DNA from 3 places in the Janthinobacterium glycogeni genome. Region 2 is predicted to be linked to each of the others. Evidence: predicted binding sites of a transcription regulator. Region 2 holds the regulator's gene; each other region holds the start of a gene.

Region 1 (4,210 bases), on a different contig from region 2:
GGGCTGGCCACCTTGAAGTCGGCGATGAAGCGGTCTTGCTCGGCTTTTTGTGCCGGCGTGAAATTTTCCAGCGCGTCGCTGCCGGCCACGAACACGTACGGCAAGCCTTCGTCGCCATGCACGTCGAGGAACAGGTCGCAGCCGATTTCATGCATTTTCTGTTTTACCAGGAACACTTCCGGGCTGCGCTCCATGGTCGGCGTCATCCATTCGCGGTTCAGGTTGGCGCCGGCCGCGTTGGTGCGCAGGTTGCCGTGCACGGAACCGTCCGGGTTCATGTTCGGCACCACGTAGAAGACGGCGTCCTGCAGGCACTGGCGGGCAAATGGATTGGCCTGGTCCAGCAAGGCTTCAAGCATGCCTTCGACAAACCATTCGGCCATCGTCTCGCCCGGATGCTGGCGCGCGATGACCCAGACTTTTTTCTCGGCATCGGCGTCGCCGACCACCAGCAGATTCATGTCGCGGCCTTCCACGGTGCTGCCCAGGTCGACCAGGCGCACCAGCGGCGACGCTTGCGCACTGTCGATCAGGGCCAGGTGGCGGTCCCATGGATACGGTTCGAAGTAGGCGTAGTACACGCTTTCTTCTTCCGGCGTGTGTTCGATGGTCATCACCGTGCCGTCAAAGCTGGTGGGCACGCGGAACCAGGTTTCGCGGTCGTAGCTGGCCACGGCCTGGTAATCTTTCCAGCCGTCCGGGTAGGCCGACTTGCCGGCATTCATGAAGCGGATCGTGCACGCCTCGCCTTGCGCACCTTGCAGGCGGAAGTAAAACCACTGCGTGATGTCGGCGTGGGAATCCTTGCGGATGTTCAGCTCGATGGATTGGGCATCGTCGGCGCGCAGCACCTCGATCGCGCCGGCGTCGAATTGCTGGCTGATTTTAATGGTCATGAGTGTTCCTGATAAAAACGTATGGGTTTTGCATCGTGTGCAATGGCGCGATGATACCTGTTTTGCGGCGGCCTTTGTGCTGGCGCAAGCGATGGCGGACGTGCTTTGCTAACGTGGAAGCTCCGACACAGGGAGAGCATCATGGAAGACAACGGCAAACACATCCGCGAACTGGAAAAGAAAATCAGCGCGCTCAGCGATGCCCTGGCGCACCTGGGCAAGGGCACGACCTTGCAGGAATTGCTGCGCATCATACGCTTTCCCGGCTATACGACGCCGGCCGAATTCACCTTCAACGTTGCCATCCTCGACACCATGCTGGTGCAGGCCAATGCGCTGGAAAAGCTGGGACAGGATTTATTGGCAGGGGCGAAACAAGTGGTAGCCAAACAGTGAGCGCAGGCGCTGACTTATTCCTGAACGCCTGAAAAATGGCCAGGGCCAAGGCAAGGCGCGGGGCCGCAGGCAGTACGAACGTACGCCCAGGCCCTGCAACGCCGCCATGGACGTTTTGTCAGGTGTTCAGGCCGCCGAAGCGTTCAAAAAACCAGGGCTCCACGTCCGGTGCCTGTTCATCCTCGCGCCGCAGGGTCGCCAGGATATGTTCCTCGGCCGCCGCGTACGTGATGCGGTACAGGTCGCGCGCCAGCGCATAGGCTTGCGTGCCGGGCCACGGTTCGGGCAGCAGTTCGACGGGCAGTTGCGGGTCGTGCAATTGCACGCGGCGGTAGGCGTGCGTCAGCAGCGAGCGGATGACGAACGCCTGCTCGGCATCGAACACGGGTGCTTCCTGTAGCAGGGTCAGCAGCGGCTGGAAGCTGGCGATGAATTTTTCGTAGCCGGCCATCACTTCCGACAAGTCCCAGCAATCGCCCACCATGTCGCGCAGAGGACGCGTACTGACACCTGGCAATTCCGTGGTGTGGCAGACATACAGCTTGCCCTGCACCTCGTTGCGCACGAGGATATCTTCCAGCGCCTCCGCATTGCTGGCCGGGTGGCCAAAGATGCCGGGAGAGATCAAGCCATAGCCGGCCCACAATAATTCCTTGCGCAGCGCCCCCCGCTCGGCGGCGCCGATGCTGCCGGCCGGCCCGATCACCAGGGTCCAGCTGCCATCCCAGTGCACGACCAGCGGCGCATAGATGCGGCGATAGGCGCGCTCGAAGCGGGCCAGCGCCTCCGGGCGTATCGCATAGGCGCTGCGGCGGCCGTCGCGCTGCGAGCTGAGCCAGCCCTCCTGCGCCAGGCGGAACACGCTGGTGCGCAATAGCCGGTCATTGACGCCGAATGGCGCCAGCAGCTCGATCAGGCTGCCCAGCCAGATGGCGCCGCCCCGCGGCACGATGGCGTCGCCAAAGATGGTCATCACCAGGGACTTCGAGCGCGGTGGGTCGCTTTCCAGGAAATCGGCTATCCATGCCGTGCAGCGGGTGTTCTTCATGTGGTTCCGGTCTGGCCGTGTTGCGGTCGGTTCAATAAAAACAGCAGTTTACTTGGCTGCGCGGTTAGCGCGGCAATAATTTGCCGGAAGCGCTGGTGGCACTTCGCAATGTTTTCTCATCAGCAATATCATACGCACAAAAAAGCTGCACAAGATACGATTTTTTAAAATGATTCACATCAAGTGTATGCAAATCGTTTTTTGTATCGTATTATCTGTTCATCGCACCGCGTTGCTGCGCAAAATCAAAGACATGGGAGACACATCATGTACGCACAAATGGTTGAAACCGGCCTCAAGAACGTCCGCTCGATCGACGACATGGGTCAAGAAGAACGCGCTTTCCAGGCGCGCATCGACGAAGGCATCAAGATCGAGGCCAAGGACTGGATGCCGGACGCCTACCGCAAGACCCTGATCCGCCAGATTTCGCAGCACGCGCACTCGGAAATCGTCGGCCAATTACCTGAAGGTAACTGGGTCACGCGCGCACCGACCCTGAAACGCAAATCGATCCTGCTGGCGAAGATCCAGGACGAAGCGGGCCACGGCCTGTACCTGTACAGTGCTGCGGAAACCCTGGGCGTCTCACGCGACGATTTGCTCGCTGCCTTGCACTCGGGAAAAGCCAAATATTCCAGCATCTTTAACTATCCGACCCTGTCGTGGGCCGACATGGGCGCCATCGGCTGGCTGGTCGACGGTTCCGCCATCATCAACCAGATTCCCCTGTGCCGCTGTTCCTATGGTCCGTATGCGCGCGCCATGATCCGTGTCTGCAAGGAAGAATCGTTCCATGCGCGCCAGGGCTACGACATCATGATGTCGCTGTGCAAGGGCACGCCGGCGCAAAAGGCCATGGCGCAGGATGCCTTGAACCGCTGGTGGTGGCCATCCTTGATGATGTTCGGCCCGTCCGACGCCGCCTCCGTCAACAGCGCCCAGTCGGCGCAATGGCGCATCAAGCTGTTCTCGAACGATGAATTGCGCCAGCGCATGGTCGACCAGACCGTGCCGCAAATCGAATACCTGGGCTTGACCGTGCCCGATCCCGACCTGAAGTTCAATGCGGAAACGGGCCATTATGAATTCGGCGAGATCGACTGGGCCGAATTCAACAATGTCCTGAAGGGCAATGGCCCGTGCAACCGCGAACGCCTGCAAACGCGCGTGAAAGCGTATGCAGACGGCGAATGGTTCCGCGATGCCTTGGTCGCGTATGCAGACAAGCAAGCCGCTAACAAAGCGGCAGCGTAATTACATAAGACAGATAGGGGAGAGCAACATGAGCAAAGAATGGCCTTTGTGGGAAGTTTTCATCCGCAGCCAGCACGGCCTGGCGCACAAGCATGTGGGCAGCCTGCACGCTTCCGACGCCACCATGGCGGTCAACCATGCGCGCGACGTCTACACGCGGCGCAATGAAGGCGTGAGCATCTGGGTGGTGCGCGCGGCCGATATCGTCGCCAGCAGCCCGGGCGACAAGGGCGCCCTGTTCGAACCGTCGAACAGCAAGGTGTACCGCCATCCCACCTTCTTCCCGATGCCGGAAGAAGTCAAGAACCTGTGATGGGAGCCTGCAATGGATGACAAGGTCACGCAACAAAAGTTCGATTACCTGCTGCGTCTGGGCGACAATGCCCTGATCCTCAGCCAGCAGCTGTCGCAGCTGTGCGGCAAGGGGCCGGCGCTGGAAGAAGACATGGCGCTGACCAACGTGGCGCTGGACTTGCTGGGTCAGACGCGTCTGTGGTTCAGCTATGCGGCCGAACTGGAAAACGCGGGCCGCGACGAGGACGACATCGCCTTCCTGCGCGACGCCCACGACTTCAAGAATTGCCTGCTGGTCGAACAGCCGAACGGCAATTAC
Region 2 (4,210 bases):
GGTCCCTGGGAATGGTTCTGGGTCTTGTTCTACAGCCTGGCAACCTACGGCAACGCGGGCTGGCTGCGCGAGCAGGTGTGCAAATACATGTGCCCCTACGCGCGCTTCCAGAGCGCCATGTTCGACCAGGACACCCTGATCATCACCTACGATGCCAAGCGCGGCGAACCACGCGGCGCCATGAGCAAGAAGGCCGGCAACAACGACAAGCTGGGCGACTGCATCGATTGCACCTTGTGCGTACAGGTGTGTCCGACCGGTATCGATATCCGCAACGGCCTGCAGTATGAATGCATCGGCTGCGCCGCCTGCGTCGATGCCTGCAACAGCGTGATGGACAAGGTCGAGCGGCCACGGGGGCTGATACGCTACAGCACCGACCATGCGATGGAAAACAACTTCAATTCGAAGCAGATCCGCCAGCGCGCCATGCGCCCGCGCGTGCTGATCTACACGTCCATCCTGGCCCTGATCATCATCGCCGTGTGTACTTCGCTGGCGCTGCGCACGCCGCTGAAAATGGACGTGATCCGCGACCGCGGTTCGATGGGACGCGAAGTGGAAGACGGCATGATCGAAAACGTCTATCGTCTGCAGATCATGAACACCTCCGAGCAAAGCCAGCATTTCAAAATCAGCGCTTCCGGCTTGCCGGGCCTGACCTTGCTGACGCGCGAAGAAGTGACCTTGCAGCCGACGGAAACGCTGGGCTGGCCGATCCGCCTGCGCGTGCCGCACGGCGTCGGCGAAAAGGGCTCGAACAAGATTGCGATCGAATTGCACTCGCTGGACGACCCGTCGCTGCATGTGCGTGAAAGCGCGGTCTTCATCGTGCCACGTTAACAAGGAAAGGCGGACGGGGACCGGCTGCCCTCGCCGCCACGAAGTTGCAGGAAGGTCAGTCCCCGCATGGGGACTGGCCGTTTACACAGGAGAAATACCATGTCCGACAGTCTGAAACTGCAACCTCCCGTTGCACCGTGGTACAAGCATCGCTGGCCATGGCTGCTGATGATCGGTCCCGGCCTGTCCGTGGTCGTCGGCAGCTTCATGGGCTATATCGCGTTTACGCAGCCCGACGCGCTGGTGGTGGGCGACTATTACAAGCAGGGCAAGGCGATCAACCAGGATTTGAAGCGCGACACGATCGCCAGCGACCTGGCCATGGATACGACCCTGTCATATGACGTCGCTGCAGCGCGCCTCAGCGGTTCCGTGCACAGCTTCGGCAAGGCGTACCAGAAGCCTTTGCTGCTGCACCTGGCGCATGCGACCCTGCCGGAAAAGGATATCAAGCTGCTGGTGCAGCCCGATGCGGCCGGCAATTTTTCCGTGGCGCTGCCGATGCTCGAGCGCAGCCGCTGGCAGGTGCTGGTGGAAAACGACAAACGCGAGTGGCGCCTGTCGGGCATCTGGACCTGGCCGCTGCAACGCAGCATCGCGCTGCATGCCGATGAGGAACTATAACGTACAGTGCCGGGAAAACCGTAGCGAGCGGCAGTGATTTGTGGCTGAGAAGCACAGCTGTGCTATGCACGGGGGCGCCGAGCCAGCGAGCATCGCAGGCCGCAAAGCGCGACGCGCAGTAGGTTTTGACGGTGCTGTTATTTGCAGACGTCCGTGCCGGCCGTAATAGCCTTCAACTTGGCCGGCTGCAGGATCTCGATCTCGCGGTTGGAGACGCGCAGCCAGCCTTCCTTCTTGAATTTCGACAATAAACGGCTGACGCTTTCGATGGTCAGGCCCAGGTAGTTGCCGATTTCCTCGCGCGACATGCGCAGTTGAAATTTGCTGGCCGAATAGCCGCGCGCTTCATAGCGCGACGCCAGGTTGACGATAAAGGCGGCAAAACGCTGCGTCGCCTGCATGTTGCCCAGCAACAGCATGACACTTTGCTCGCGTGTGATTTCCTGGCTCATCATGCGATGGAAATGGCGCAGCAGGGTCGGCATATTGCCCAGCAATTGTTCCAGGCTGGAAAACGGGATTTCACACACTTCGCTGTCTTCCAGCGCCACCGCATTACAGTGGTGGCGGTCGGCGCTGATGGCGTCCATGCCCAGCAGTTCGCCGGCCATCTGGAAACCCGTCACCTGCTCTTCGCCGCCAGGATTGATCTGGTAGGTCTTGAAGTGCCCCAGGCGGATCGCATACAGATTCTGGAACGAGTCGCCGATGCGGAACAGCGAAGCGCCGCGCACGATCTTGCGCCGGCGGCCGATGATCTGGTCGAGCCTGTCCATGTCGCCCACATCGAGGCCCATCGGCAGGCACAATTGATGCATGCTGCAGGTCGAGCATCGCGCACGCAACGCTTCCACGGTCACTGTGGGCAAGGTCGGAGTAAGGAGCGCTTCAGTCATGTCGGTACCTTTTAGAAAATGCAATAAGAAGTTTACTGCATACAGGGTTGCCGTGTGCCAATTTCACCGCAATTTCGGCGAATAAACCACGTCCAGCCTTTAATTATATGGCAACATCGTCAAAAGCCCATGCGGAGAGGGCAATTTGCGTGGCGGCGCTTGCTAAGCTGGGGTATTGATAGGAAAATTCCTGACAGCATTATCTGCCGCCTGTGCCGCCCGGTACTGAAAAGGAAATCATGAAGCCTCTCGGCATCAAAGCAAAAGTCGCGCTGGCCACCAGCCTGACCTCGATCGCCATGATCGCGCTGGTCACCATGATCCAGGTGCAGCACATGCGCGCCGACTTCACCCGGGTACTGCTGAGTCAGCAGTCGTCGCTGATCACCCGCACCGCCGCCGAACTCGACGACAAGCTGGCCATGCTGCTGCAGATCGTCACCCTGACGGCCCGGCAGCAGCCGCCGGAACTGATCGCCCAGCCCGCCCAATTGCGCGACTACTATTCGCGCCGCTCGATGCTGGTGCTGTTCGACGACGTGCTGGTGCTCGACGCGCACGGCGCCGTCGTGGCCGACATGCCGGAAGTGGCGGGGCGCGCCGGCATCAACGTCGCCGAGCGCGAGTATTTCCAGACCGTGCTGCGCACGCGCCAGCCCATGATCACCGAGCCGATGCTGGGCAAATCGAGCGGCATGCCCATCGTGCAGATGGCCGCGCCCGTGCTGGCCGCCGATGGCCAGGTGGCCGGCGTGGTGATCGGCGTGCTGCGCCTGTACAAGGACAACCTGCTGGGACGCCTGCGCTCGGAAAAGATCGGCAAGAGCGGCTATTATTTCATCCTCACGCGCGGCGCCGTGCCGCGCTACGTGCTGCATCCCGATACCAGCCGCTTGCTGCAGCCGCGCCAGCCGAACGCCAACCTGACGACCACGCAGCTGCTGAAGATGGATGGCGAAGGCAGCATGGTCAGCACCAACAGCCGCGGCATCACGGCCGTCAACAGCTTCAAGCGCCTGAAATCGGTGAACTGGCTGCTGGCCGCCTCGCTGCCCCTCGACGACGCCTTCGAACCGTTCGACGGCGTGCTGTACCGTCTGGTGCTGTGGAGCATACTCGCCTCGCTGCTGGCCGCAGCCGTGCTGGGCTGGGTCACCGTGCGCCTGCTCTCGCCGCTGGTGCGCCTGCGCGACACCCTGCAGGCGCTGCGCACCAGCGGCAGCCGCTTCACGCCCGTACCGGTGCTGCAGCGCGACGAAATCGGCGAACTGACGGAAGCGTTCAACGGCCTGATGGGCGAACGCGACCGCCTGCAGCAGGAACTCGAAGCGCGCGCGGCGGAGCTGGAGCAGGAGCGCGACCGGGCCGAGGCGGCCAACCGCGCGAAGAGCGATTTCGTGGCCAACATGAGCCATGAAATCCGCACGCCCCTCAATGCCGTGCTGGGCATGGTGTATTTGCTGGGCAATACCAAGCTCGACACGGAACAGCGCAAATATCTGACCATGGTGCGCGTGGCGGGCCAGTCGCTGCTGGGCATCCTCAACGACGTGCTCGATTATTCGAAGATCGAGGCACGCCGCATGGAATTGTCGCCCGTCGAATTCGACCTCGACGAGGTCATGAACACGCTGGCCACGACGATGACCATGAATGCGGGCGAAAAGGAACTGGAACTGGCCATCGCCGTCGAGCCCGACGTGCCGCGCCGCCTCGTGGGCGACGCCCAGCGGCTGCAGCAAATTCTCGTCAACCTGGCCGGCAACGCCATCAAGTTCACCGAGAGCGGCGAAGTGGTGGTGGCCGTCAGCCTGGCCGAGAAAGACAACCGCCGCGCCTGGCTGCGC
Region 3 (4,210 bases), on a different contig from region 2:
AAGAAGGATTTGGCCAGCTTGCGCTCGGCCTGCGCCATGCTGGCCGACACGTCCAGCACGAAAAACACGACGGCGTTCGTGCTGGGCCGGGGCTGAGGCAGCACTTGGCGGTATCGCAAGTCCTCATTGGTGAAGGGCACGGGCTGCGTTTGCAGCGCGCGCCGCTTGATCGCTTCCTTGACGGTGCGCCGGCGGTCAAGGCGCGACCGGGCGCCATGACGGTCCAGTCCGCTACGCACGAGCTGTACCTCGTCGATCGGCCCCACGTGGCGTGGCTTCAGGTGCGGCAGCTCGAAGGCGTCCCACAGCCAGTCGAGAATATCGTCGATGGGAAACTCCAGCAGCAGGCGCACGGCGCCCTCGCCATCGCCGCCTTCGCCTTGCGTTCCCGCCCCGCCCGTGGCGGCAGGGTCGGCCGCGCGCAGGATATCGCCGGGCTGGCCGTCGCCCTGGCCCGCGCCCATGCTGTTGCGCGCCGGCGCCAGACGGAAACGCGCATGTTCGAGCAGGCGCATGGGTACTTGCACCGTGCGCTGCTGCGGCCCGCCGATCAGGTCAGGCGTGGCGATCAGCTCGGGCAAGTGCGCCTGCACGGCGTCGCGCACTTTCTGGTTGTGGCGCAGCCAGTCGCGCGCGCCGCGCGAGAACAGCCCGTACCACGGCTGGGCCAGGTCGGGCGCGGTTGCTCCCGCAGGACCATCCTGCTTGCCCTTGCCTGGCGAGATGGTGGCGGACATGGCTATTCCTGCGCCAGCAAGGTAGTCACGTAGTTGAGCGCTTCGCGCGCGCTGTGGGCGTCGTAGCCGTATTCGTCGACCAGGCGCTGTTCGACGGCGGAAATCCTGGCCCGCACGTCGTCATCGGGGCGCTTGGCTGAACCCACCAGACGCAGCACGTCGCGCCGCTGCTCGAACAGATATTGCTGGATGGCGTCGTGCAGTTGCGCATGGCTGCCCAGGCCGAACGCCTCGCCCCGCTTGAAGGCGCTCATGGCCTTGCGCACCACTTCTTGGCGGAACGACTGCTTGCCCGAGTCGCTGATGTGGATTTTTTCTTCCACGGCGCGCAGGAAACGTTCGTCGGGACGGCGTTCTTCGCTGGTGATGGGGTCGCGGATCTGGCGGTTGTCGAGCATGGCTTCGACTTCATCGAGATATTTGTTCAGCAAGTCGTGCGCTTCCTGCTCGAATGACACGAACAAGGCCTTGTGCACGTCGGCCTTGACCCAGCGGTTATAGAAATCCTTGCGCGTGAGCACCAGGTAATCGACCCACTTGCGCTTGCGCCGCGGTTCGATGCGCGCATCGCTTTCGATGCCGTCTTTCAGGGCCAGCAGCACGTCCATGGTGGACAGGCTGTTGCGCTGGGCGGAAATGATGGCGTGCGACAGGGCATTGATGACGAAACGGGGCGACACGCCCGCCAGGCCTTCGTCGGGCGCCTTGTCGCGCTCGCGCAGGCGGCGGATATCGGCATGCTGCAAGTCGTCGACGTCTTCGTCGGCGTATACGCGCAGTTTCTTGACCAGCTCGGCTTCCTTGTCGTCGCCCTCGGGCAAGCGGCTCAGGATGGCAAACACGGCCGCCGCATGCAGCACATGCGGATCGAGGTGCACGTCGCGGAAGGCGGGTGCTGCCGCCTGGATCAACTTGCGGTAAATGCGTGCTTCTTCGCGGTAATTGAGCGTATACGGCACTTGCACGATGACCATGCGGTCGAGCAGGGCCTCGTTTTCGCTTTCTTGCATGAACTTGCGAAATTCCGCCAGATTCGTGTGCGCGACGATGGTTTCATCGAGGTAAATCAGGGGGAAGCGCGACACCTTGACATTCTTTTCCTGCGTCAATGTCAGCAGCAGGTAGAGAAATTCCCGCTTGACCTTGAGGATTTCGATCATTTCGAGCATGCCGCGGCTGGCCGCATACACGGCGCCGGACCACGACCAGGCGCGCGGATCGCCTTCGTCGCCGTACTGCACCACTTTCGACAGGTCGACGGAACCGACCAGGTCGGCCAGGTCGGCCGTGGTGGGATCGTGCGGCGCATACGTGCCGATGCCGCAGCGGCCCGCCTCGGACAGGTGGATGCGCTCGACAGGCATGCGCAGGAAGTCGCCCCCATACTGTTCTTCCAGGCGGGCGCGGCAATGGGGACACGGTTCGCCGTGCAGCTCGGCATCATAGCTGGCGCGAAAGTCGGCGCGCATGCTGTGCGGCACCAGATGCAGCGGCGATTCGTGCACGGGACAGCCGGCGATGCCATATAGCGCGCCTTCGCTGCTGTGGCTGTATTCTTCCAGCCCCCGCTTGAGCAGGATCACCATGGTCGACTTGCCGCCCGATGGCGGGCCCAGCAGCAACAGCATGCGCCGGCCCACCTCGGAGCCGGCGGCGGCCGCCTTGAAGTAGGCGGCGACCCGGTCGATCGCCTCGTCGATGCCGAACAGCTCGTCGTCGAACAGGCGGCAGCGGAAGCGCCCGCTGTCGTCGGTCTGGCCGTTCCAGCGCATCATGTCCCACAGATACTGGTGCGCGCTGCGCGTCAGCAGGCCCGCGCGGCCGGGCAGGATTTGCTCGATGAAGTCGGCAAAACTGCCACGCCAGGGACTGATGCGGTGTTTTTCCGCCCAGGCCGCCATGCCCTGCACAAAACCCGCATGCTGGCCTTGCTCGCCCGCAGGCGCGTCGTCATCGGATTGGCGTGGCATACCAGGACTCTTCATTATTTCCCCATCCATACCGTTGCTGCCGTGTGCAGGCCCAGTTCCAGCCTGCCAGTCAAGTATACGGCCCTGCCTCTGCCCGCACGACTGATCTCGCTCAACCTTGACGAGGGAACTATTTTTATCCTCGCTGCGCCCATTTAAGACAGGGCAGCCCTGCCTCAGCGCCGTTCAATCCAGATCAATACCGGCCCGCACGGCACGTCCACACTGATCTTGCGACGACCCACGAGGAGAACATAATGATAGGTAACGAGAATGGTTTCAGCGCTCCGCCTGGCGGCAGCGGCAGGGGACAAAGTGCGGACGATGAAGAGGCCGTCGGCCAATTTTCCGTGCCCGGCGAAGACGACAATACGATCGAGAGCGCGTCCGTCTCGGAGGTGCCCGACGCCCTGAGCGGCGTCAGCATGGAACTGCTGGAAATCAAGCGCAGCATCGAAGACGGCATGCGCCAGGGTATTTCCCAGGCGGGCGGCGCGCGGGCGGCCGACGCCTTCAGCGACGGCGGCAATATCCAGGGCGTGTCCATCGGACTGGGCGAGGGCGCCAGCGACAGTTCGTCCGGCGAGCCGGGCATGCCCGCCCTGACCCTGTACGTGGCCGAACCCACTTCCGTCGACCGCGCCAAGGCCGCCATCGTTGGGGCCATGGGCGTGCGCGCCGTGGCCAGCGACAAAGTGCCCGTCAACATCGTCGTCACTGGCGTGATCGACGCGCAGCCCCACCGTTTCCGCTTGCGGCCGGCGCCGGGCGGGGTGTCGGTCGGGCATTTCCGCATCACGGCCGGCACCATCGGCTGCCTGGCCGTGGGCCGCAGCGCGCCGCGTAACAGCCGCCTGATGATCCTTAGCAATAATCACGTGCTGGCCAATTCCAACGGCGGCGTGTTCAACGACTGCATCGTGCAGCCTGGTCCCATCGACGGGGGACGTTGTCCGCAAGACCAGGTGGCCGTGCTCGAACGCTTCGTGCCCATCAATTTCAGCGGCGGCGTCAATTTTGTCGATTGCGCCACCGGCTGGGCCTGGCCAGACCGGGTGCGTCCCGAACTGGTCTACCTGAACGGCGGCGTGCCCGCCTACTTCCGTATCAGCAATGCGCTGGTGGCACCCGCGCTGGGCATGATGGTCGGCAAGTCCGGCCGCACGACGCAATTGACGCAGGGCCGCATCACGGGCCTGGGCGCCACCATCAACGTCAATTACGGCGGCGGCAGGATCGCGCTGTTCCAGGACCAGATCGCCATCACGGGCGTGAGCGGGGCATTCAGCGCGGGCGGCGATTCCGGCTCGTCCATCTGGACCTGGAACCAGCAGCGCAATCCCGTCGGCCTTCTGTTTGCCGGCGGCAATAACATCACGTTTGCCAACCAGATGCGGCGGGTCGTGGTGGCGCTCGACATCAATTTGTACACTTGAGCACGCTGCCAGGCGCCGCCTTGCATAACGCTGCTTTTTGCACGATGATGATTGTATGAGAGGCCGC

What was found. The regulator FNR, encoded in region 2, switches genes on or off when oxygen is low (the NO sensors DNR and NnrR bind a similar motif). The targets are predictions, from matches to a motif close to TTGATNNNNATCAA.
Region 1: the regulator FNR is predicted to act here: its motif matches at 2,510-2,523, upstream of paaA (1,2-phenylacetyl-CoA epoxidase subunit PaaA).
Region 3: the regulator FNR is predicted to act here: its motif matches at 2,894-2,907, upstream of ACQ4W4_RS10435 (serine protein kinase).

The regions. Positions count from the first base shown of each region.
Region 1 covers NZ_JBNYXP010000002.1:242,714-246,923, reverse strand. The annotation lists gene ACQ4W4_RS06650 (M14 family metallopeptidase) at 1-896, opposite strand, end outside; gene ACQ4W4_RS06645 (hypothetical protein) at 1,038-1,292, shown strand; gene paaX (phenylacetic acid degradation operon negative regulatory protein PaaX) at 1,411-2,340, opposite strand; gene paaA (1,2-phenylacetyl-CoA epoxidase subunit PaaA) at 2,608-3,597, shown strand; gene paaB (1,2-phenylacetyl-CoA epoxidase subunit PaaB) at 3,626-3,910, shown strand; gene paaC (1,2-phenylacetyl-CoA epoxidase subunit PaaC) at 3,923-4,210, shown strand, end outside.
Region 2 covers NZ_JBNYXP010000006.1:376,066-380,275, reverse strand. The annotation lists gene ccoG (cytochrome c oxidase accessory protein CcoG) at 1-843, shown strand, start outside; gene ACQ4W4_RS16830 (FixH family protein) at 943-1,467, shown strand; gene fnr (fumarate/nitrate reduction transcriptional regulator Fnr) at 1,605-2,363, opposite strand; gene ACQ4W4_RS16820 (response regulator) at 2,603-4,210, shown strand, end outside.
Region 3 covers NZ_JBNYXP010000003.1:423,960-428,169, reverse strand. The annotation lists gene ACQ4W4_RS10440 (DUF444 family protein) at 1-737, opposite strand, end outside; gene ACQ4W4_RS10435 (serine protein kinase) at 740-2,707, opposite strand; gene ACQ4W4_RS10430 (chymotrypsin family serine protease) at 2,965-4,143, shown strand.